3 regions of the Sphingopyxis fribergensis genome follow, and region 2 is predicted to be linked to each of the others. Evidence: riboswitches for the same ligand, from Rfam matches in the RefSeq annotation. Region 2 holds a riboswitch; each other region holds the start of a gene.

Evidence for each region. Region 2 has a riboswitch for cobalamin ahead of SKP52_RS12630 (TonB-dependent receptor plug domain-containing protein). Riboswitches for the same ligand answer to the same signal wherever they lie in the genome.
Region 1: it holds a riboswitch for cobalamin, as region 2 does, so the genes downstream of both, metE (5-methyltetrahydropteroyltriglutamate--homocysteine S-methyltransferase) here and SKP52_RS12630 (TonB-dependent receptor plug domain-containing protein) in region 2, are expected to answer to the same signal.
Region 3: it holds a riboswitch for cobalamin, as region 2 does, so the genes downstream of both, SKP52_RS23170 (TonB-dependent receptor plug domain-containing protein) here and SKP52_RS12630 (TonB-dependent receptor plug domain-containing protein) in region 2, are expected to answer to the same signal.

Annotation. Positions count from the first base shown of each region.
Region 1 covers NZ_CP009122.1:2,609,116-2,616,538, forward strand. Annotated here, with positions in the region: gene SKP52_RS12045 (AraC family transcriptional regulator) at 1-32, opposite strand, end outside; gene SKP52_RS12050 (SDR family NAD(P)-dependent oxidoreductase) at 209-1,171, shown strand; gene SKP52_RS12055 (hypothetical protein) at 1,227-1,511, opposite strand; cobalamin riboswitch at 1,831-2,034, shown strand; gene metE (5-methyltetrahydropteroyltriglutamate--homocysteine S-methyltransferase) at 2,148-4,460, shown strand; gene SKP52_RS12065 (acyl-CoA thioesterase) at 4,447-4,857, shown strand; gene SKP52_RS24640 (RNA-binding protein) at 5,008-5,319, shown strand; gene SKP52_RS12075 (hypothetical protein) at 5,328-5,549, shown strand; gene SKP52_RS12080 (choice-of-anchor A family protein) at 5,500-6,606, opposite strand; gene SKP52_RS12085 (DUF6445 family protein) at 6,757-7,423, opposite strand, start outside.
Region 2 covers NZ_CP009122.1:2,735,445-2,742,867, forward strand. Annotated here, with positions in the region: gene SKP52_RS12615 (acetyl-CoA acetyltransferase) at 1-954, shown strand, start outside; gene SKP52_RS12620 (acetyl-CoA C-acyltransferase) at 959-2,113, shown strand; cobalamin riboswitch at 2,165-2,384, shown strand; gene SKP52_RS12630 (TonB-dependent receptor plug domain-containing protein) at 2,562-4,406, shown strand; gene cobO (cob(I)yrinic acid a,c-diamide adenosyltransferase) at 4,406-5,014, shown strand; gene SKP52_RS12640 (ABC transporter substrate-binding protein) at 5,011-5,865, shown strand; gene SKP52_RS12645 (FecCD family ABC transporter permease) at 5,862-6,863, shown strand; gene SKP52_RS12650 (ABC transporter ATP-binding protein) at 6,857-7,423, shown strand, end outside.
Region 3 covers NZ_CP009122.1:4,935,565-4,942,987, reverse strand. Annotated here, with positions in the region: gene SKP52_RS23190 (glycine zipper 2TM domain-containing protein) at 94-495, shown strand; gene SKP52_RS23185 (Ppx/GppA phosphatase family protein) at 686-1,789, shown strand; gene SKP52_RS23180 (RlmE family RNA methyltransferase) at 1,786-2,496, shown strand; gene SKP52_RS23175 (S41 family peptidase) at 2,529-3,977, shown strand; cobalamin riboswitch at 4,030-4,213, shown strand; gene SKP52_RS23170 (TonB-dependent receptor plug domain-containing protein) at 4,363-6,321, shown strand; gene SKP52_RS23165 (hypothetical protein) at 6,321-6,866, shown strand; gene SKP52_RS23160 (DUF1636 domain-containing protein) at 6,866-7,273, shown strand; gene cobT (nicotinate-nucleotide--dimethylbenzimidazole phosphoribosyltransferase) at 7,270-7,423, shown strand, end outside.

The DNA of each region.
Region 1 (7,423 bases), 130 kb from region 2:
TGAGCGCATATCGAGTCGAGCCTGTCCTGCATCGCCCCCACATCGGTCTTCGCGCGCCCGCGCGCAAGAAGCGCCCGCCCGCCCGCTTTCGTTTTGAGAGGAATGGGCAAGCAGATGCCATGATCGGGCAGCGAAGCGGCGGCCGCACCGCCTATCTTGCCGGGGTCAGGGCACTCCCCTCCGCCCTGCATCATCCAAGGAGTTTTCCATGACCCAGTTCAACGCCAAATCGACCACCGACGACGTCCTCACCGGGGTCGACCTGTCGGGGCAGCGCTTCCTCGTCACCGGCGTCTCGGCCGGGCTCGGCGTCGAAACCGCCCGCGCCCTCGCCGCGCATGGCGCCGATGTCGTCGGCGCGGCGCGCGACCTGACCAAAGCCGAAGGCGCAACCGGCGCCGTCCGCGACGCGGCAAAGGCCGGCGGCGGCAGCTTCGAACTGATCCAGCTCGACCTCGCCTCGCTCGCCAGCGTTCGCGCCGCCGCCGATGCGCTCAATGCCGATGGCCGCCAATTCGACGTCGTCATCGCCAACGCCGGCGTGATGGCCGCCCCCTTCGGCAAGACCGAAGACGGCTTCGAGACGCAATTCGGCACCAATCACCTGGGCCACTTCACCTTCGTCAATCGCATCGCTTCGCTGATCAAGGACGGCGGCCGCTTCGTCAGCCTCGCCTCGTCGGGGCACCGCTTTTCCGACGTGAACCTCGAAGATCCGAACTTCGACAATGGCGATTATGAGCCCTGGGCCGCCTATGGCCGTTCGAAGACCGCGAACATCCTCTTCGCGGTCGAGTTCGACCGCCGCCACAAGGCCCGCGGCGTGCGCGCCACCGCGCTCCACCCAGGCGGCATCCACACCGAGCTCGCCCGCCACCTCGACGACGGCGCGATCGAGGCGCTGCTCGAACAGATCAACGCGACCGCGAGGGAAGCGGGCGGCGAGGAATTCGAGTTCAAGTCGATCCCGCAGGGCGCGGCCACCTCGGTCTGGGCCGCGGCGGTCGCCGATCCGGCCGAGGTCGGCGGGCGCTATCTCGAGGATTGCCACGTCGCCGAACTGGCCGACGACGATGGCCTGCGCGCCGGGGTCCGCGCCTATGCGATCGACCCCGACAACGCCAAGGCGCTGTGGGCAAAGAGCGAGGAGATGGTCGGCGAGCGTTTCTGACGCCTCGACAATGACAAGCGAGCGGGCGGCCATGCGCCGTCCGCTCTGCGTCGTTCTAGTCGACGACCCAATAGTCGGCGGCTCCGCCGGGTTCGAACCCGCGGCGGCAAATCACATTTCCATCGTGCGTCAGTTCCGCCCACGCCCCGATCGGCTCACGCTCCATCATCACCAGCGCCGCCGAGACATCTTCCGCCTCGAACGCGACCCGCTTTTCCATCCCGAACCAGGCATCCTGGTATCGCAGGACAAAGGTGGTCAAAGCCGGGGTTTCCGGGCGCGGCAGACAGTCACATTCGCCGTCGCTGGAGCCGCTGGGATAGTCTTGGGGGAGCTTCATGGGGAGACCTTCGGTGGGGGAAACGAAGGGGGCAGTCCCGACGGCCTGTTCGGCCGTGACCGCCGCCAGGGCGAAAGGATTTTGGTCGGCGATGCATCTCCTGCGCCCCGCGGGCGTGCGAACGGCACCGCGAAAAGCGACGCAAGGCGTCCGAAAACTATGCCATATCATTGCCATACGCCCCGGCATCGGCCCCTTTCCGTTCGACGGGCCGCCCGTTCGAATCGACAAACGACTTGACGATTGCATCGCGAGCAGCAGCCTCCGATCAGATATAAAGAATTCTTTATATCTGTATTGACACGCATCGCCGCTGCGCTATGTTCCAGGCTGTCGAGGTTCTCCGCGCCCGTTGCACGGCATGGAGCTAAGACGGGAAGCCGGTTCAAAGCCGGCGCTGCCCCCGCAACTGTAAGCGGTGAGCGATGGTCGCTACGTGTCACTGGTCCGGCAAGGGATCGGGAAGGCCAGACCACCGCGTCGATCCGTGAGCCAGGAGACCTGCCTCGTCAGATACGTCCTCCGGCGGGGTGTCCGGTCAGGCCGCATGCATGGCTGCGCCCGACCTTGCTTCGTGGGCGTCGACGCGTGCCTGCTCGTCTGCCCGGCGCCTTGCCCCTTGCAAGGTGTTTAAAAATGACTGTCAGCGTCGCCACCCTCGGCTTCCCCCGCATTGGCCTTCGCCGCGAACTCAAATTCGCACTCGAAAGCTATTGGGCGGGCAAATCGACCCTCTCCGAATTGCAAATCTCGGCCGCGGGCCTCCGCGCCCTGAACTGGACACGGCAGAAAGCGCTCGGCGCCGACATCCTGCCCTCGAACGACTTCTCGCTCTACGACCATGTTCTCGACACCAGCGCAATGATCGGCGCGGTCCCCGCCCGCTTTGACTGGGACAGCGACACCGTCGATAGCGACCTTTATTTCGCCATGGCCCGCGGCGCCCAGGGCCCCTCAGCGTGCGGCCACAGCCACGACACTACCGCACAGGAAATGACAAAATGGTTCGACACCAACTATCATTTCATGGTCCCCGAACTCACCGCGGGCCAGACGTTCAGAATCGCGTCGACCAAGATTTTCGACGAATTTGAAGAAGCGAAGGCGCTCGGTTACACCACCCGTCCCGTCCTCCTCGGCCCCGTCTCCTATCTGATGCTCGCCAAGGGCAAGGCGGTCGAACCGCTCGCGCTGCTACCGCAGCTCCTCGATACCTACGCCGAAATCCTCGCCCGCCTCGCTAAGGCCGGCGCCGAATGGGTCCAGATCGACGAGCCCTGCCTCGTGCTTGATCTCACCACCGAACAGCGCACCGCATTCGAACGCGCCTACGCCCGCCTCGCCACCCGCGGGCCCAAGCTCATGCTCACCACTTATTTCGGCGGCCTGGGCGACAATCTCGACCTCGTCGCCGATCTGCCCGTCCACGGCCTCCACCTCGACCTCGTCCGCGCGCCCGAGCAGCTCGAACCGGCCGTGGCAAAGCTCCAACCGCACGTCCTGCTCTCGCTCGGCGTCATCGACGGCCGCAACATCTGGCGCTCCAACCTCCCCGACCTCTATTGGCGCCTCAAGGAACTCGCCGGCAAACGCGACCTCATCCTCGCGCCGTCCTGCTCCTTGCTCCACACGCCCGTCGACCTCGCGCTCGAAACCGGCCTCGACCCCGAAATCGCCCAGTGGCTGAGCTTCGCGGTGCAAAAAATCGAGGAACTTGCCGCGCTCGCCAAGGCGCTGAACGAAGGCGAGGACGCCAGTTTCGCTGCCTTCTCCGCCTCGCGCATCGCCGCAGTCGCGCGCCAGACCTCGGCGAAAATCCATAACGCCGAAGTCGCTTCTCGCCTTGCCGCGCTCGACGAACGCGCCACCCACCGCACCTCGTCCTTCGCCGCGCGCCGCGAAGTCCAGCAAGCCCGCCTCGCCCTCCCCGCTTACCCCACCACCACAATCGGCAGCTTCCCGCAGACCCCGGAGGTTCGCAAGGCCCGCTCCGCGCACATCAAGGGCGAGATCGACGACGCCGCCTACGAACAATATCTCCGTGTCGAAACGCGCGCCGCGGTCAAATGGCAGGAGGAGATCGGCCTCGACGTCCTCGTCCACGGCGAGTTCGAGAGGAACGATATGGTGCAATATTTCGGTGAGCAACTCGCCGGCTTCGCCTTCACCCGCGCCGGATGGGTACAGAGCTATGGCTCGCGCTGCGTCCGCCCGCCAATCCTCTACGGCGACGTCTCGCGCCCCTATCCCATGACCGTCGATTGGTGGCGCTATGCGCAGGAACAGACCGACAAGCCGATGAAGGGCATGCTCACCGGCCCCGTCACCATCCTCAACTGGTCGTTCGTCCGCGACGATCAGCCGCGCGAGACGAGCTGCCGCCAGATCGCCCTCGCGATCCGTGACGAGGTGCAGGACTTGGAGGCTGCCGGCGCCGCGATCATCCAGATCGACGAGGCCGCGCTCCGCGAAGGCCTCCCCCTTCGCCGCTCAGAGTGGCAGCACTACCTCGATTGGGCGGTCGAAAGTTTCCGCATCACGTCATCGGGCGTCCGCGACGACACGCAGATTCACACCCATATGTGCTATTCGGAGTTCAACGACATCATCCGCGCAATCGGTGCGATGGACGCCGACGTCATCTCGATCGAGACGGCCCGCTCGCAAATGGAACTGCTCGACGCCTTCGCCAGCTATGCCTATCCCAACGAGATCGGCCCCGGCGTTTACGACATCCACAGCCCGCGCATCCCGGCCGTGCGCGAGATGACCGATCTCCTCACCCTCGCGGGCAAGCATGTCCCGCCACAGCAAATCTGGGTGAACCCCGACTGCGGGCTCAAAACGCGCAAATGGGATGATGTGCGTCCGGCGCTCGTCGCGATGGTGGCCGCAGCTCAGGCGATGCGCACGAAAGTACGGATCAAGGAGGCTTATGATGCCAATTGACCAAGCGACCATGCCCGACGGCCAGCCCGCCGTCCGCGTCACTGCAATGCCCGCCAACGCCAATGTCTATGGCGACATCTTCGGCGGCTGGCTGATGGCGCAGATGGACCTCGCGGCCTCATCCGTGGCCTCGCGCCACGCACGCGGGCGCGCGGTAACGATCTCGGTGGAAGGCATGTCCTTCCACCGCCCCGTCTTCGTCGGCGACGAGGTATCGGTGTTCGGGCGGCTGGTAAAAGTCGGCCGTACCTCGATGCACGTCGAGGTCGAAGCCTGGGCGCGCGATCGCCATGCCGACGAGGACAACAAGGTCACGCAAGCGGTCTTCATCTTCGTAGCGGTCGGCCCCGACCGCCGCCCGCGCGCCGTCCGCCCGCTCGCTGAAAGCATTATCTAACCAAAAACGCATCGCCGGGGACCATTCCCGGCGGTGCCTTACAATGTCCCGACGGCGTCCCCATATACCGCTCACCACGGCACACGTTTTTCGTAGGCCGCCGCGGCTGAGAGACATGCGCGCTCCCGCTTACAAGGAGGATCCGCGCCCATGAGCCCCACGACCAGCCCCAGCGACCCGATTGTCCCCGACGAGACCCCGTCCCCTACCAAGACGCGGTCGAACAGCTTCTTTCGCCAGAAACGCACGCCGCTGCCCCGCGACGATGCGCGCCGACAGGGCGACATCAGCCAGCTCGCCTTCCTGACCATGGGTGGGCGCGATCCCGCAATCGCCTTCCTCAACACTGAAAACGCCGAACTCGGCGGCCGCCCGCTTGCCGTCGCGACCGCCAGCGACACCGGCTATGAACAGGTCGCCACGGCGATCCGTGCGTGGACCCGCGATCCGGGCTTCGAATGAGCCGCGCGATGAACCTCGCGCTTCCCGAAGCCGAGGTGAAGCAAATCTGCCTGTCGCAAGGCGTCAGCATCAGCGCTATCGAGCCGCTGCACTCGGGCGGCACCCGTCTCATCTGCACCACCCCCGCCGGCGCCGAGGAAATGCGCCTGCGCCTGCGCAGTCACATCATCGACGGCGCGGTCACTCGTCATCGCTTCTATCGTCCGCCGGGCGCACAGGGGGGCTATTAGCCCGACGCCGCCGCCACAATATCAGCCCCGCCACGCCCAACCCGAACAGTCCGACCATTCCCGGTTCGGGCACGGGTACCGCGCCGCCGCCGGTCGAACTGTCGCCGCCGCTCGACCCACCGCCGGACGGCGACGTCGAATATCCGCCCGTGAACGTCCCGATACGCATTGCGCCATTCTGCTTGAGGTTGCCGAACACCGCTGACCCCTGGATATAGTTGCGCGTCTCGGCATCGGCGAGCGGCGCAAGCACCGATCCGCCCCACGCTGTGGTCAGCGTCAGATCCTCGGCCTCGGGGAAATTCCAGATCACCCTTTCGCCGAGGTTGTTGGTGCCGCCGAGGAAATTGTCGTTGAGGTTGATCGACCGGCCGCTGACATTGACGATCGCGGTGTCGGCGCCATTGAGGTTGAACTGTATCTCGCCAATCTTGTCGAGGTCGGCCGCGCTGATGTTGAACACCGCCAGCCCCTGCGCATTCGGCTGTGCAGTGAACGTGCCGCGGTTGCCCTGCACCGTCAGCTGGCTGTTCAACTTGAGCGTACCCATTTCGAACGACAGGCTGCCCATGCTGCCCTTCAGATCGGTTTTCTGCTGTTGCAGCCCCAGCCCGAACGCCGGATTGCTCGCGTCGAGGTTCGACAGGACGCTGTTCTGGTTGACGTTGGTGTTGCGGATCATCCCGCCAACCTGGACCGTCTGGTTCGGGCCGTTGAGGTTGAAGCCGCTCGTCACATTGCCGCCGATGGCCGCTCCCGATCCGTTGTTGAGGTTCTTGTGGCTGCCCGTGACATTGCCGACGACGGTCAGCCCGGGCTGCCCGTTCGGCGAGGTCGTCGCGCGGATGCCATAATTCGACGAACTGCCGGTGAGGTTGCCGCCGACGAAGGTCCGCCCTTCGACTTCGGACGAGGATTCGAGGTTGCCAAGTACGACGAGGTTCCACGCGCGCAGCGCATCGACGCCGGTGATCGCCTTGCCTTGCGCAAGAGCGGGCAGTGTCAGCGCTATCGCCACGATTGCGGCGGGGAACAGAATGCGGGTCGAAGGGGCCACAGCTTATCGTCCAGTCTTCAAAGGGAAGGCGCGGGTCCATAGGGCGTCCGTCGTACCACCTACACCGAAGCGCGATGGGCCTTTGTCCCGTTCCGGAACAGCAGCCCCAAACCGTCGCACAGTCGTGCCAAAATCGCGGCGGGCGCGCGTCTATCCTATCGAAAAGAAGCCAGTGACCGTCAGCCGCCCGTCGTCGGCGTTTGCGGATAGCGCATTGTCTGGCGCGATCGCCCCGCTGTGAAGGTTCCAGCTGCGATAGAGCAGCGCGCGATTGTAGCGCGCCGGCTCGGTGGTGATGCATTCAAACAACGGCGTGTCGCCCAGCAAATAACCGGGCGGCGGCGGCCCCCGATGACGCAGTTCGGTGTCGAGGTGGCGAAAGAAAAGGTCGCGCCGCCGCTCGTCAACCGTCTCGAACCCCGTTGCGCGGTGGCGAAAGAAAGCCGTGCCGTCGCCTCCCTCGGGCGACAGATAATGGACGAGCGCGATGCGATCCTCGGTGAAGGCGTCGATGTGCGGCAGACGTTGTGGAATGGTCAGATCGCCCACCGGGGTCGAGACGATCGAAAAGCTCGCATCGACGACCCTGATCGGCCCGGTCCGCCCGAACGCTTCAGCCGCGGCCGCAGCAACGATCGGTAGCTGGGTCGCGAGATAGGAAGGCGGGAGATCGGCTCGAACGCCGGGATAATGGTTGAGCGCCGGCGCGAAATCGGCCGTCATGGCAAAACGCCGCAAGCCTTCAGGATCGGGCACGAAGTCGTCAAGGATGGCCAGCGGTTGCGCTTCGACCCCGATGCTCTCGACCGTGACCGTC
Region 2 (7,423 bases):
GGCAGCATCGCGATCCTCGCCGCCGCCGCTGAAATCGAGGCCAAACGCTATGGCCTCGCGCTCGTGCTCGGGATCGAGTTGATGCGCAACGTCCCCGGCCAGCGCGCCGCCGAATATCTGGGCGCCGCGGCGTGGGCGGGGCGCGAGGCGCAGGAGGCGCGCTACCTCTGGCCGTACATGTTCGCGCGCGTCGCCGAGGAATATGACGAACGCTTCGGGCTCGATCGCGCGCATTTGCGCGGGATTTCGGCGAACAATTTCGCCAATGCGAAGCGGAATCCCAATTCGCAAACGCGCGGCTGGGCGGTGACCGACGATCATCTGGGCGAGAATGACGAGGTCAATCCGCTGATCGAAGGCTCGCTTCGCAAGTCCGATTGCGGGCAGGTCACCGACGGCGCCGCCGCCATCTTCCTTGCTTCGCGGGAAGTGGCCGAGGCCTATGCCAAGCGGCGCGACATTTCGATCGACTCGATCCCGCGGATCAAAGGCTGGGGACATGCCACCGCCCCCCTGCTCTATTCTACCAAAGTTCAAGATAGCCGCGGCGGCGACTACGTGTTCCCAAGCGTGCGCAAGGCGATGATGGACGCGCTGCGCCGCGCCGAGATGCCCGACATCTACGCCTGCGACGGGGTCGAGGTGCATGATTGCTTCTCGATCACCGAATATATGGCGATCGACCATTTCGGCATCACTCCGCCCGGCGAAAGCTGGCGCGCGGTCGAGGATGGCACAATTGCCTTGGGCGGCAAGCTGCCGGTCAACCCTTCGGGCGGCCTGATCGGGCTCGGCCATCCGGTCGGCGCGACCGGGGTGCGGATGCTGCTCGACGGTTGGCGGCAGGTTACCGGCAACGCCGGCGACTATCAGGTCGAGGGCGCTCATAACTTCGCGACCTTCAACGTCGGGGGCAGCGCAACAACATCCGTCAGCTTCGTCGTCGGCGTTTGATCATTTGAACGTCTATCTTTACGACGCCGTCCGCACCCCGCGCGGCAAGGCGCGACCTGATGGCGGCCTCGCTGGGCTGAGCCCGCAGGAATTGGTACGACAGCAGGCCGCCGCGCTCGCGGCGCGCTGCGGCGATGTCGCGGCGACGCCCGATGCCCTGCTGCTTGGCTGCGTCACGCAGAGCGGCGCGCAGGGCGGACATATCGCGATGCTGGCAAAGCTGCATGCGGGCCTGCCCGACACGACGGCGGCGCACAGCATCAACAATTATTGCGCGTCGGGCCTGTCTGCGATCGGTCAGGCGGTCGCCAGGGTCGCGAGCGGCGAAGCGACGCACATTCTCGCGGGCGGGGTCGAGTCGATGAGTGGCGCGCCCTTTCTCGGCGATCGCGCGGATTTCTACACGAACGACGAACTGCCGCCGCGCGCGCGCTTCATCCCGCCCGTTCTCGCTGCCGATCGCCTTGCAAATGCCGAAGGCATCGGCCGCGCCGAACTCGACGCCGTCGCGCTCGCTTCGCAGCAAAAGGCAGGCGCAACCGAAAACGACGCCGCGCTCCAAAAATCGCGGATCGCAACCGGGCCGCTGGCGGGCGAAGAATGCATTCGCCCGCAAACCACGGCGGAATCGCTGGCCGCCGCGCCGCCCGCGTTCGGCGAATTGCAGCAGCAATATGCCGGCGCGCTCGAAGACGTGACGTTCGAGCCGCTCCACGGTATCGCGCATGCGCCGCCGATCTGCGACGGCGCAGGCCTTGCACTGGTCGGCGGTGAAGGGCTTGGCCCCTCCCCGCGCGCCCGCGTGATCGCCTTTGCCGAAAGCGGCGGCGATCCGGCAGCGTCGCTGACCGCGGGTTTTGCCGCAATGGACAAGGTGCTGGCGCGCGCTGGGCTGACGCTCGGCGACATGGACCGCATCGAATTCATGGAAGCCTTCGCCATCACCATCGCCAAATTCCATCGCGACCGAGACGCCGACCCGACGCGAGTCAATGTCAGCGGCGGACATCTAGCCAAGGGGCATCCGATGGGCGCGAGCGGCGCGATCCTGACGTCGACCTTGCTCGACGCGCTCGACGCGTGCGGCGGTCATTATGGCCTTATCGTGCTGACCGGCGCGATGGGGGTCGGCGCGGCGATGATCGTCGAGCGCCAATAGCCATTGCGAAAAAGCGCGGCTGCGCTATGGGCGGGCGCGTGCGGGGCTTGCCCTGCGCATGATCGCGCCGGTGCCCGAAAGGGCTTAAAATGGGAACGCGGTAACGGGGTTAGTCCTGAACCCCCGAAGCCGAGGCTGTCCCTGCAACTGTAAGCGGCGAGCGAGATGCACCGGTCCGACGTTTTCGGATCAGCCACTGGGGTCACCTGGGAAGGCGTGCATCGAGCCCTGACCCGCGAGCCAGGAGACCTGCCGGCGTGGGTCGCTCAATGCCAAGGCCCAGGGAAAGGCCGCGGCACGGAGGTTTCCGTCGAGCGACGACCAAGCGGCTGGAGCCGCTTCGGTGCCGGGGCCGCAGGCATTACGCCACTTGCGACGCCAGCGCCGGTCGATCGCGTCCGACGCATCGGCAGGCTCCGCCTTCGTTGCCGGCGTGCGGGGGCCTCCCATGTTGAAATTCACGACCCTATCCTTGATCGCACTGACGGCGGCGACGCCCGCTTTCGCGCAGACCGGCGACGATATCGTCGTCACCGCGTCGGGCATCGAACAGCCCCGCGACGAGGCGGGGCAAGCGATTACCATCATCGACGCCGATACGATCGAGACGCGACAGTCGGTCGACGTCGTCGACCTGCTCGCCACGACCCCGGGGGTGCGGTTCAGCCGGACGGGCAGCATGGGATCGGTGGCGAGCATATCTTTGCGCGGCGCGGAAACGACGCAGACGCTGGTGCTGATCGACGGCGTCAAGGTCAACGACCCGAGCGGCATCGGCGACGGATATGATTTCGGTCACCTGCTGACCGGCAATATCGACCGGATCGAAGTGCTGCGCGGGTCGAACTCGGTCGTGCACGGCAGCCAGGCGATCGGCGGCGTCGTCAGCCTGACGACCGCGACCCCGGCCGAGGGCTTTGCCGGCAATGCGTCAGCGGAATATGGATATAGCGATACGCTCGCCGCCAAGGCCGACGTGTCGGGCACCGCCGGACGCATCGCGGGCGGCATCGGCGGCGCCTATTTCCGCACCGACGGTATTTCGTCGGCCGCGACCGGCACCGAGAAGGACGGCTACAAGAATTTCGCCGGCAATGCGCGGTTGAAGGTCGCGTTCAGCGACGCGCTGAGCCTCGACCTGCGCGGATATTATATCAACGCCGACCTCGATTATGACAGCTTCTTCGGCGCGCCGGCGGACAGCGCCGACGTCGCGAAGCTCGACCAATATGTCGGCTATGCGGGGCTGAATCTCGGCCTCTTCGACGGCCGCTTTACCAGCCGCGCGGCGGTGACCTGGATGCGAAACGACCGCGACTATTATTTCGTGCGCGGCACTGCGCCCGACTATGGCTATTCGGGCACCAATTTGCGCTTCGAATATCAGGGCGTGGTGACGCCCGTCGAACAGGCCAAGCTGATCTTCGGTTACGAGCATGAACGCCCCGATTATGATTTCTTCGGCTTTGGATCAACCGACAGCCAGCGCGCGAACATCGACAGCGTCTATGCGCTGGGCATCGTCCAGCCGTTCGCCGGACTGTCGGTGACGGGCGGCGTCCGTCATGACGATCACAGCCAGTTCGGCGGCGCGACGACATTCGGCGCCAATGCCAATTATTCGCCGAATGAGGGCGCGACCAATGTGCGCGCAAGCTATGGCGAGGGATTCAAGGCGCCGTCGCTTTACCAACTGTACGACGCTTTCAGCGGCAATGCGACGCTGCGCCCCGAACGGTCGAAAAGCTACGACATCGGGATCGACCAGAGCCTGGCGGACGGGCGGGCGCTCGTCTCGCTCACGGCGTTCCTGCGCGACACCACCGACCAGATCAATTATGACAATGCGACCTTCACCTATGGCAATATCGACCGCACCCGCGCGAAGGGCGTCGAGGCGACGCTGGCGCTGAAGCCCGTCGACGCGCTAAACGTCACCGCATCATACAGCTATATCGATGCGCGCGACCGCTCCGGACGCCCGGTGTTCGACGGCAAGCGCCTGCCCCGCCGCGCCGAACATGCGGTCAGCCTGTCGGCCGATTATGACTGGTCGTTCGGCCTGTCGACCGGCGCGACGCTGACGATGGTCGGCGACAGCTTCGACGATGCGGCGAATGCGGTGCCGCTCGATGGCTATGCGCTGGCGGGCATCCGCGCCTCCGTCCCGGTCGGGCCGAATTTCGAGATTTACGGCCGCGTCGATAATTTGTTCGACGCCGATTATGCGACCGCCTTCAATTACGGCACCTATGGCCGCGCGGCCTATGGCGGCGTGCGGGCGCGTTTCTGATGAAGACGCGCACCGACGCCGAACATGCGGCGAAGATGAAGAAGATCCAGGCCGCGCAGAACAAGAAGGTCGCGGCGAAGACGGTCGAAAAGGGGCTGGTGATCGTCCACACCGGCCCCGGCAAGGGGAAGACATCTGCCGCACTCGGCATGGCCGTCCGCGCGATCGGTCACGACATGAAAGTCGGTGTCGTGCAGTTCGTGAAGGGCGCGATGGCGACCGGCGAGAAAGCGGTGTTCGACCGCTTTCCCGACCTGATCGAGTTCAAGCCGATGGGCGAAGGCTTCACCTGGGACACGCAGGACCGCACGCGCGATATCGCGGTGGCGCGTACCGCATGGGAAGAGGTGAAGCGGATGATCGCCGACCCGAGCTATGCGATGGTGATCGCCGATGAACTCAACATCGTGCTGCGCTACGACTATCTTCCGGTGGGTGAAGTGCTCGAAGCCATCGGGGGCAAGCCGCATATGACGCATGTCATCATTACCGGGCGCAACGCGCCGCAGGAACTGATCGACGCCGCCGACCTCGTCACCGAGATGGCGCAGGTGAAGCATCCGTTCCGCGAGCAGAATGTGAAGGCGCAGCGGGGGATCGAATTTTGAGGCCACGCCCCCTCATTGGCCTCGCGGCACTGATTGCGGGCGCGGGGACGCTGTGGGCGGCGTCGGCATCGTTGCCCCCAAAGCCGCCGACGGTTCCGCAGCGTATCGTTTCGATCAACCTGTGCGCCGACCAGCTCGTGCTCGCGCTCGCCGACCGGGGGCAGATCGTCGGGCTCACGAAAAACGCGACCGATATCGAAATGTCGGGCGAGGCGGCGAAGGCGCGCGGCATTCCGCTGCTCAGCAATTCTGCCGAGCAGATATTGGCGATCGAACCCGACCTGATCGTCGGCATGCCCGCGAGCCGCAGCGCGGCGCTTGGCGCGCTGCCCGAACAGACCTATCCGCTGCTCGACCTCGACACCGCGAACACGCTTGGCGAAATCTATACGTCGATCCGCCAGACCGCCGTTGCGGTTGGCCATCCCGACCGCGGCGATGCGCTGGTCGCACGGATGGAGAGCGATCTGGCCGACTTGCCCAAACCGGGCCGCGGCCGCGTCGCGGCCTATTACCAGCGGCGCGGCTATATGACCGGCACGGGCACGCTAATCGACGAACTCATGACGCGCGTCGGGCTGGTCAATCTTGCGGGCAAGCTCGGCAAGCCGCCGCTGTCGCAGCTGAGTCTCGAGGAGATGGTCGCCGCCCAGCCCGATTATCTAATCGTCGAGAGCGCGACCGACAAGGTCACTGACCAAGGCAGCGAAATGCTGCATCACCCGGCGCTGAAGGACATCCCGCGCATCAGCGTGCCGCAGGCGTGGACGGTGTGCGGCAGCCCCGCCTATACGCAAGCGGCGCGCAGCATGGCGGCACAGATCGCGAAATTTGAAGGAAGAGGCGCATGAGCCGTTTCGCCCTGCCCCGCTGGTCGCTGATAACAGCGTTGGCGGCGCTGATGCTCGTTGCTGCGGTCGCGTCTTTGTTATTCGGCGCGGTCGACCTGTCGGTCGCACGGCTCGTCGACGCCGCGATGGGTAACAACGATAAGGTCGCGTCGATCATCCTGTTCGACCTCCGGCTGCCGCGCACGATATTGGCGCTTGCGGTCGGTGCGATGCTCGGGCTCGCGGGCGCCGCGTTGCAAGGCTATCTGCGCAATCCGCTCGCCGAACCCTCGGTGCTCGGCACGTCGAACGCCGCGGCGCTCGGCGGCGTCGCGGCGATCTATTTCGGGCTTGCCGAAATCCATCCGATCATCTTGCCGCTGCTCGCCACCGGCGGCGCGCTCGTGTCGCTCGCCTTGCTCTTCATCCTTTCAGGCAGGGCCGAAAGCCCGCTGACCTTGATCCTCGCGGGGATTGCGGTCGGGACGCTGGCGGTCGCGGGAACGAGCCTTGCGCTCAACCTGTCGCCCAATCCCTTTGCGGCAATGGAGATCATGACCTGGCTGCTCGGCAGCCTTGAAAACCGGTCGTTCGATCATGTGTGGATCGCGCTGCCTTGTATCGCCATCGGCGGCGCGATGCTGCTGTGGAACGGCCGCGCGCTCGACGCGCTGACGCTCGGCGAGGATGCGGCGCAGGCGCTGGGCACCGATTTGCGGCGCACGCGGCTGCGCCTCTTGATCGGTACGGCGATCGGAGTCGGCGGCGCTGTCGCGGTGTCAGGGTCGATCGGCTTTATCGGCCTGATCGTGCCGCACCTGGTCCGCCCGCTGACCGACCGCAGCCCGTCGGCGATCCTGCTGCCATCGGCGATCGGCGGCGCGGCACTGCTGACGCTTGCCGATCTGGGCGTCAGGATCATCCCGACCACGAACGAGCTGAAGCTCGGCGTCGTCACGGCGTTTCTCGGGGTGCCGGTCTTCCTTGTCCACCTGATGCGGGAGCGGCGGCTATGGTGACCATCACGCTGAACGACGTCGGCGTCACGCTTGGCCGGCGCGCGGTGGTCCACGGCGTCAGCGCGGCCTTTGGCCCCGGCACGCTGACCGGGATTGTCGGCCCCAATGGCGCGGGCAAATCGACGCTGGCGCGCGCGATGCTCGCGCTGGTGTCGGCAAGCGGGTCTGTGCGGGTTGACGACGTCGATGCCGCCGCGATGCCGCGCGGCGAGTTGGCGCGGCGGATCGCTTATGTGCCGCAGGGGCAGACTTTGCACTGGCCGCTCACCGTTGAACGGCTCGTCGGGCTGGGGCGGCTGCCGCACCTCGCGCCGATGTCACGGATCGCCGACACCGATACCGCGGCGATTGAGCGCGCGATGGCGCGCGCCGATGTGCTCGATCTACGCGACCGAATTGCGACCGAATTGTCGGGTGGCGAACGCGCGCGCGTGCTGTTCGCGCGCGCACTTGCGGTCGAGGCGCCGGCGCTGATCGCCGACGAACCGCTCGCAAGCCTCGACCCGGGGCATCAGATCGACGTGATGGACATGCTCCGCGCCGAAGCGGCGGGCGGCGCG
Region 3 (7,423 bases), 2.2 Mb from region 2:
CAATGATGTTCAGGCTTCGCTCAAAGCGAGTCGGGCAAAACATGATCATCGACAAAGCCCAGACGGGCCAAACGACGACGAAGGAGAACGACAATGAAAAAGATGATGACCCTCTCGATCGCCGCCCTGATGTCCGCAGCGACGCTGGGCATGGCGGCTCCCGCTGCGGCGCAGAACGGCTATTACGACCGCGACGGCTATTCGAGCTATAATGTTCGCTACGACCGCGACGATCGCCGTTACGACCGCCGCGATTATCGCCAGAGCAACCGCCGCGATTATCGCAACAACCGCAATTATTACCGGGGTGACCGTCGCAATTATCGCCAGTGCGACAATGGCACCGGCGGCACCGTGATCGGTGCGATCGCAGGCGGCCTTGCCGGTCATGAGATTGCCGGCCGCGGCGACCGCACGGTCGGCACGATCCTCGGCGGCGCTGTCGGCGCGATCGCCGGCCGCGCGATCGACAAGGGGAATGACGGCTGCCGTTAAGAGGCAGTCCCGACCCCCAATAATTTCCTTCCCTCCTTCGCCCCGTCCGGCCTCCGCCGGGCGGGGTTTTCTTTGTCCGAAGCGCGCAGCGGGGGGAGGACTTGCCAACATGGCGGGGGAGGACTAGGTTCGGCGCCAAGTGCACGCCCGCGTTTTTGCGGGCGCGTGAGCAGAACAGGTTATACTAGCCATGCGGCAAATGGCAGCGCCATCAGGGCGACCGCCGCGGCCAGGTTCAAGAACAGGGCCGGCGGCAAAAGGACGGAACAAGGCAGGCGGCGATGCGCGCCCGATGCCGGTCACGCGGCCGCGCAGCTATGCAGCCATCGATCTTGGCACCAACAATTGCCGGCTTTTGATCGCGCGCCCGCAAAATGGCGAACTCGTCGTCATCGACGCCTTTTCGCGCATCGTGCGTCTGGGCGAGGGCCTGCACGGCAGCGGGAAAATCAGCGAAGCGGCGATGGACCGCACCGTCGCGGCGCTGTCGATCTGCGCCGACAAGCTGCGCCGCCGCCATGTCTCGCTATCGCGTGCGGTCGCAACCGAAGCGTGCCGCCGCGCCACCAATGGCGAAGAACTGGCCGACCGCGTCCGCCGCGAAACCGGCATCGTCCTCGATATTATTTCGGCGGCCGAAGAGGCGCGACTCGCCGTCCTCGGCTGCCACAACCTGATGGAGCCCGGTGAAGGCCCGGCGCTGATCTTCGACATCGGCGGCGGCTCCACCGAGCTCATGCACGTCGATGTGTCCGACCATGACGTGCAGATCCACGACTGGATCAGCGTGCCATGGGGCGTCGTGTCGCTGACCGAACATGCCCCGCTTCCCGAAGACAGCCTCGCCGGCCGCCAGGCCGCCTATGCGCATATGCGCGAGGTGACACGCACCGCCTTTGCCGCCTTCGCCGACCGCGCCGAGCAATTCGCGGGGCAGAAACTGCGGCTGCTCGGCACCAGCGGCACCGTCACGACGCTCGCCAGCGTCTTCCTCGACCTGCCGCGATACGACCGCCGCGCCGTCGACGGGCTGGTCGTTCCTGCCGACGCGATGCGCGACATCAGCCGCCGCCTCGCCGATGCGAGCATCGCCGACCGCGCCGAAATCGCCTGTATCGGCCGCGAGCGCGCCGATCTGGTCGTCGCGGGCTGCGCGATCCTGGAAAGCATCATCGACCTGTGGCCTGCCGCGCGCGTCGGCGTGGCCGACCGCGGTATCCGCGAAGGCATTTTGCGCACGCTGGCGATGCAGGGCCGCGACATTCCCGTGACCCGCCGCGAGTATCGCAAATGAGCGGTGCCGGCGGAAAGGGCGGCAGCGGCCGCGGCGGCCTGCACGTACGCGTCAAGACCGCGCGCAAGCGCAGCGTCTCGTCGACACGGTGGCTGCAACGGCAGCTCAACGACCCCTATGTGCGCCGCGCGCAGGCCGAGGGATATCGCTCGCGCGCCGCGTACAAGCTGATCGAGCTCGACGAGAAATTCGGCTTCATCAAGAAAGCGCGCGCGGTCGTCGACCTGGGCATCACGCCGGGCGGTTGGTCGCAGGTCGTGCGCAAGGCGAACCCGCGCGCGCGCGTCGCGGGGATCGACCTGCTCCACTGCGAACCGCTCGAGGGTGTCGAAATCCTCGAGATGGATTTCATGGACGATGCGGCGCCCGATGCCTTGATCGAGGCGCTGGGCAGCGCCCCCGATCTCGTCATTTCGGACATGGCGGCGAACACCGTCGGCCACCAGCAGACCGATCATCTGCGCACGATCGGGCTGGCGGAGACAGCCGCCGATTTCGCGGTGCAGAATTTGCTGCCCGGCGGTGCTTTCGTGGCCAAGGTGTTTGCGGGTGGGGCCGATCACACGCTGCTGACTTTACTAAAACGTCATTTTTCAACGGTAAAGCACGCAAAACCGCCCGCGAGCCGTAAAGGGTCGCCCGAACTTTATGTCATCGCCCAAGGTTTCAAGGGCCGGAGCAATGACGCGGGGGTGGACGCGGAATAGTCGAATATCGGGTCGAACCGGGGGGAGTTTTGATGGGGAAGTCGAAGCAGTCGATCGCGGCCGTAACGCTCGCGGCGCTGATGCTGGCATCATGCGGCGGCGAAGGAAGTTTGAGCAGCGGCGGCCCCGTCACGGTCACGCCGACACCCAGCCCCACGCCGACCCCCAATTGCGCGCTCGCCTCGCGCCAGAGCTTTGCCAAGACGGTGATCGACGAATGGTATCTGTTCCCCGGGGACGTCGCGAGCGTCAATCCGGCCAGCCATAGCAATGTCCAATCCTATATCGACGCGCTGGTCGCCCCGGCGCGCGCGTTGAACAAGGATCGTTTCTTCACCTACATCACATCGATCGCCGAAGAAAATGCCTTCTTTTCCAACGGATCGAGTGCCGGTTTCGGGGTCCGGATGACCTATGACGCCGTGGACCAGCGCATACTCATCGCCGAAGCCTATGAAGGCGCGCCGGCCTTTGCCGCGGGAATCGACCGCGGCACCGCGATCGTCGCGATCGGCACCAACAGCAGCAACCTCCGGACGGTCGCGAGCATCGTGAACGCCGAGGGAACCGCCGGCATCACCAATGCGCTGGGCCCGAACGACCCGGGGGTCAGCCGCGTGCTGCGCATCACCGATGCCGCAGGCACCCGCGACGTCACGGTGGCGAAGGCAGACTATTCGCTGGACCCGATTTCCGACCGCTATGGCGCGAAGATCATATCCGAGGGTGGGCGCAGCTATGGCTATCTCAACCTGCGCACCTTCATCGCGTCGGCCGACGACCAGCTGAAGGCGGCCTTTGCCGATTTCGGCGCGCAAGGCGTGACCGACATCATCGTCGATTTCCGATATAATGGCGGCGGCCTCGTTTCGACTGCCAATCTGATGGGCGACCTGATGGGCGCCAATCGCGCGGGGCAAATCTTCTCGCAGACTCGTTTTCGCCCAACCAAATCCGCCGAAGATGATGAGCATCGCTTCGCGCCCGTAGCGCAATCGATCGCGCCGACGCGCATCGCGTTCATCGGCACCGGATCGACCGCATCGGCGAGCGAACTCGTGATCAATTCGATGCTGCCGTACCTCGGCACCAATATGACGCTGGTCGGCGGCAACACCTATGGCAAGCCGGTCGGCCAGATCGCGCTCGACAAGGCCGAGTGCGACGACCGCATGCGCGTAGTCGCCTTCGCGACGGTCAATGCGACCGGCGCGGGCGATTATTATGACGGACTAGCACCGAAGATCGCGAACAGCTGCGCCGCGGGCGATGATCTGAGGCTCCCGCTCGGCGACGCGCGCGAAGCGTCGGTCAGCGCCGCAATCGACTTCCTTGCCGGCCGGGCCTGCCCCACGCGGATCGCCGATGCCAGCGCCGGCGCGTCGGCGCAGCGCCGCAGCGCGCCAGTGTTAGCCAAACCCGAAATGCTGGTCCCCGACCGGCCGAGCGCCGCACAGCGCGAACTGCCCGGGCTGTTCTGATCGCGCACCTGCTGCATCGCAACAATTGACCGCGCCCCGATAATAGGGCTATCGGCCGCGGCAAGCGACAGGTTCCCCGCCGACGGGGACTAAGAGGGAACGGGAAAACCCCGGCTGCCCCTGCAACTGTACGCGGCGAGCCATCGGCCACTTGCCATTGGGATTCCGGTCCCGAGAAGGCGGCCGACCGGCGCTGACCCGCAAGCCAGGAGACCTGCCCGTCGCCGTCGTCTTTCGACCGGACAGGGTGTGCCGGGCGGACGGGGGTAAACCCGCATGACGACAAGCTTGGCCGCGTTCGCGCGCGGGCTCGATGTCGTGCGTCCCCACTGGACTACCGCATCGATTCCGCGCGCGTGGGCGGCATTGTCGATGGGTTGTTTTCATGTTCAGAATATTTTTCCGAAGTTCTATCTGCCTCGCCGCCGTCGCGGCATCCTCTGCCGCGTCCGCCGACGAGGCGTCCACCGCGCACGCCGTTGCCGCCGACGGCGACAGCATCGTCGTCACCGCGACGCGCGCACCGCTGACCCTCGACGAGATCCCGTCATCGGTCGCCGTGCTCGACAAGGCGGCAATCGACCGCGCGCAGGATATCGGCGTCACCGAATTGCTGCTCCGCACGCCGGGGATCAGCATCTCGCGCAACGGCGGTTATGGCACGTCGACCTCGCTGCGCATCCGCGGCGCCGAATCGGAGCATAGCGTCGTCGTGATCGACGGAGTGAAGCTCAACGATCCGTCGTCGACCGGCGGCGGCTTCAACTTCACCAATCTGCTCGCGGGCGATATTTCGCGCATCGAGGTGCTGCGCGGGCCGCAGTCGATCCTTTGGGGCAGCCAAGCAATCGGCGGCGTCGTCAACGTCGTGACCGCCTCGCCCGAAAAGGCGCTCGAAGGCAGTTTCGACCTCGAGGCCGGGTCACGCCAAACGGTCAGTGCGCGCGCCGCAGTCGGCGGCCGCACTGGTCCCTTGCACTGGCGCATCGGCGGCCAGCGTTTCACCACCGACGGCATTTCATCGCACGCCAAGGCGTTCGGCGGGACTGAGCGCGACGGCTATCGCAACAGCAATGTTTCGGGCCGCGCCGAACTCGCGCTCGCCGACAATGTCAGCGCCGAGGTGCGCGGCACTTATTCGAGCGGCCGGGTCGAATTCGACGGCTTCAACACCGACAGCAATGATTATGGGCAGAATAAGGAGTTCGTCGGTTACGCGGGGCTGAATGTCGACCTCGTCGGCGGACGCTTCCGCAACCGCATCGCTTACGCCTACACCGACACCAATCGCGACAATTTCAACCCCGACCGCGCGCGTCCGCGCAGTTTCGAGGCCGACGGCAAGAACAAGCGCTGGGAATATCAGGGCAGCTTCGACGTCAGCGATCGCATCACCGCGATCTTCGGGGTCGAGAATGAGCGTTCGGACTTCCGCAGCCGATCGCCCTCGGCATCGCTGGCAACCCCGCTCCCGGCTTTCGTGCGCGGCAAGGCCGAGATTACCAGCGTTTATGGCCAGCTCAGCGTCGAGCCGATCAGCGGGCTGACGCTGAATGGCGGTGTCCGCTACGACGATCATGACCGCTACGGCGGGCAGACCTTGTTCGCCGCGGGCGGCGTGTGGCGGCTGCCGACGGGAACCGTGCTGCGCGCAAGCTATGGCGAGGGGTTCAAGGCGCCGGGGCTTTACCAGCTGTTCAGCGAATATGGGAATATCGGGCTCGACCCCGAGGAAGCGCATGGCTGGGAAGCGGGTATCGAGCAGCATCTGTTCGATCGCAAGCTCGTCGTCGGCGCAACCTGGTTCGACCGTACGACGACCAACCAGATCATCTACAATGGCTGCTCGGCGCCCTCGACCGACCCGATGTGCTTTGTTCCCGGCAGCAACCCGCCCAATCCACGCTTCGGCTATTATCTGAACGTCGCGCGCAGCGAAGCGCATGGGGTCGAGGCGGTCGCCGCGATGACCCTCGGCGGACTGCGGCTGGACGGCAATTATAGCTGGATCGTCGCCGAAGACCGCTCGCCGGGCGCCAATTTCGGCAACTGGCTGCCGCGCCGTCCGCGCAATATCGCGAATGCCTCGGCAAGCTATGGCTTCGATTTCGGGCTCGAACTCGGCGCCGCGCTTCGCTGGTCGGGCAAGAGCTATGATAATGCGAGCAACGCCCAACGGCTCGACGATTACACACTCGTCGACCTGCGCGCCGAATTTGCGCTGTCCGACACGGTGAAGCTGTTCGCGCGCGCCGAGAATATCTTTGACGAGCACTATATGACCGCGTTCCGTTACGGTTCGCTCGGCCGCAGCATCTATGCCGGCATCCGGGGGCGCTTCTGATGGCCGCGCTGTCGGATCGGGGCGCGTCGGCGCTGTGGGTTGCGTTGCTCGGGTCGGCAAGCACGGTAACGACGCTCGCGCTCGGCTGCGCGACGCCCTTCCCCTCGCTTGCGGCGCTCGCGGCGGTGCATCTGCGCCGCCGCGAGGGCGTCGCGCTGATTCTGCTGGCGTGGGCGGCGAGCCAGTTCGTCGGCTTCTTCCTGCTCGGCTATCCGCGCGACGGGAGCACGCTGGCGTGGGGTGCCGCCCTCGGCACTGCGGCGACCGGGTCTGCGCTCGCAAGCTATGCTGCGCTGCGGGCGCTTGATTACCGCTCGGCGGCGGCGCGGCTCAGCCTCGCTTATGCGGCGGGGTTCACGGCGTTCAAGGGGATCATCCTCGCCTCGGCGCTTGTCCTCGGCGGGCTGCACACGGCGATGGCACCCGACCTCCTCGCCGAGCAATTCGTGCGCAACGGCGCGATCCTGATCGGGCTTTATGCCCTCTACCGCGCGCTTGTCGCGGCCGGCGTTCCTGCGCCGCCACAACCGGCAACGGCCGCCTGATGCTGACGCGCGTCGATCCGGGTCCGGCGGTGGTGGTGTGCAACACCTGCCGCCACAGCCGCGAGGCGCAGGTCGACGCGGCGGGCCTGCGCGGCGGCGCGCGGCTGGTCGCGGCGCTGCACGTGGTGAGGGCCGCCGACCCACGCTATGCCGGCATCGCGGTACAGGAAATGGCGTGCCTCTTTGCGTGCGCGGACCATTGCACCGTCCACCTGCGCGCGCCCGACAAGGTCGGCTATGTCCTCGGCCGTTTTCAAGGCGACGCGGAATCTGCACGCGCAATCCTCGATTATGCGGTCCATTATGCCGCGAGCGAGCATGGCCGCGTCCCCTTTTCTCTTTGGCCCGAAGGCGTCAAAGGCCATTTCATCACCCGCACCCCGCCGCCAGGATTTGTCGCCGAATGACCAGCTTTGCTTCCGTTCACGCCTTCGAGGCCGCACTCGCCGATTTGCGCGGGCCCGACGCCGATGCCGCAGCCGATGCGCGCGTCCGGCAGGCCGAACTCACCAAACCCGCCGGATCGCTCGGGCGGCTCGAGGATCTCGCGATTTTCT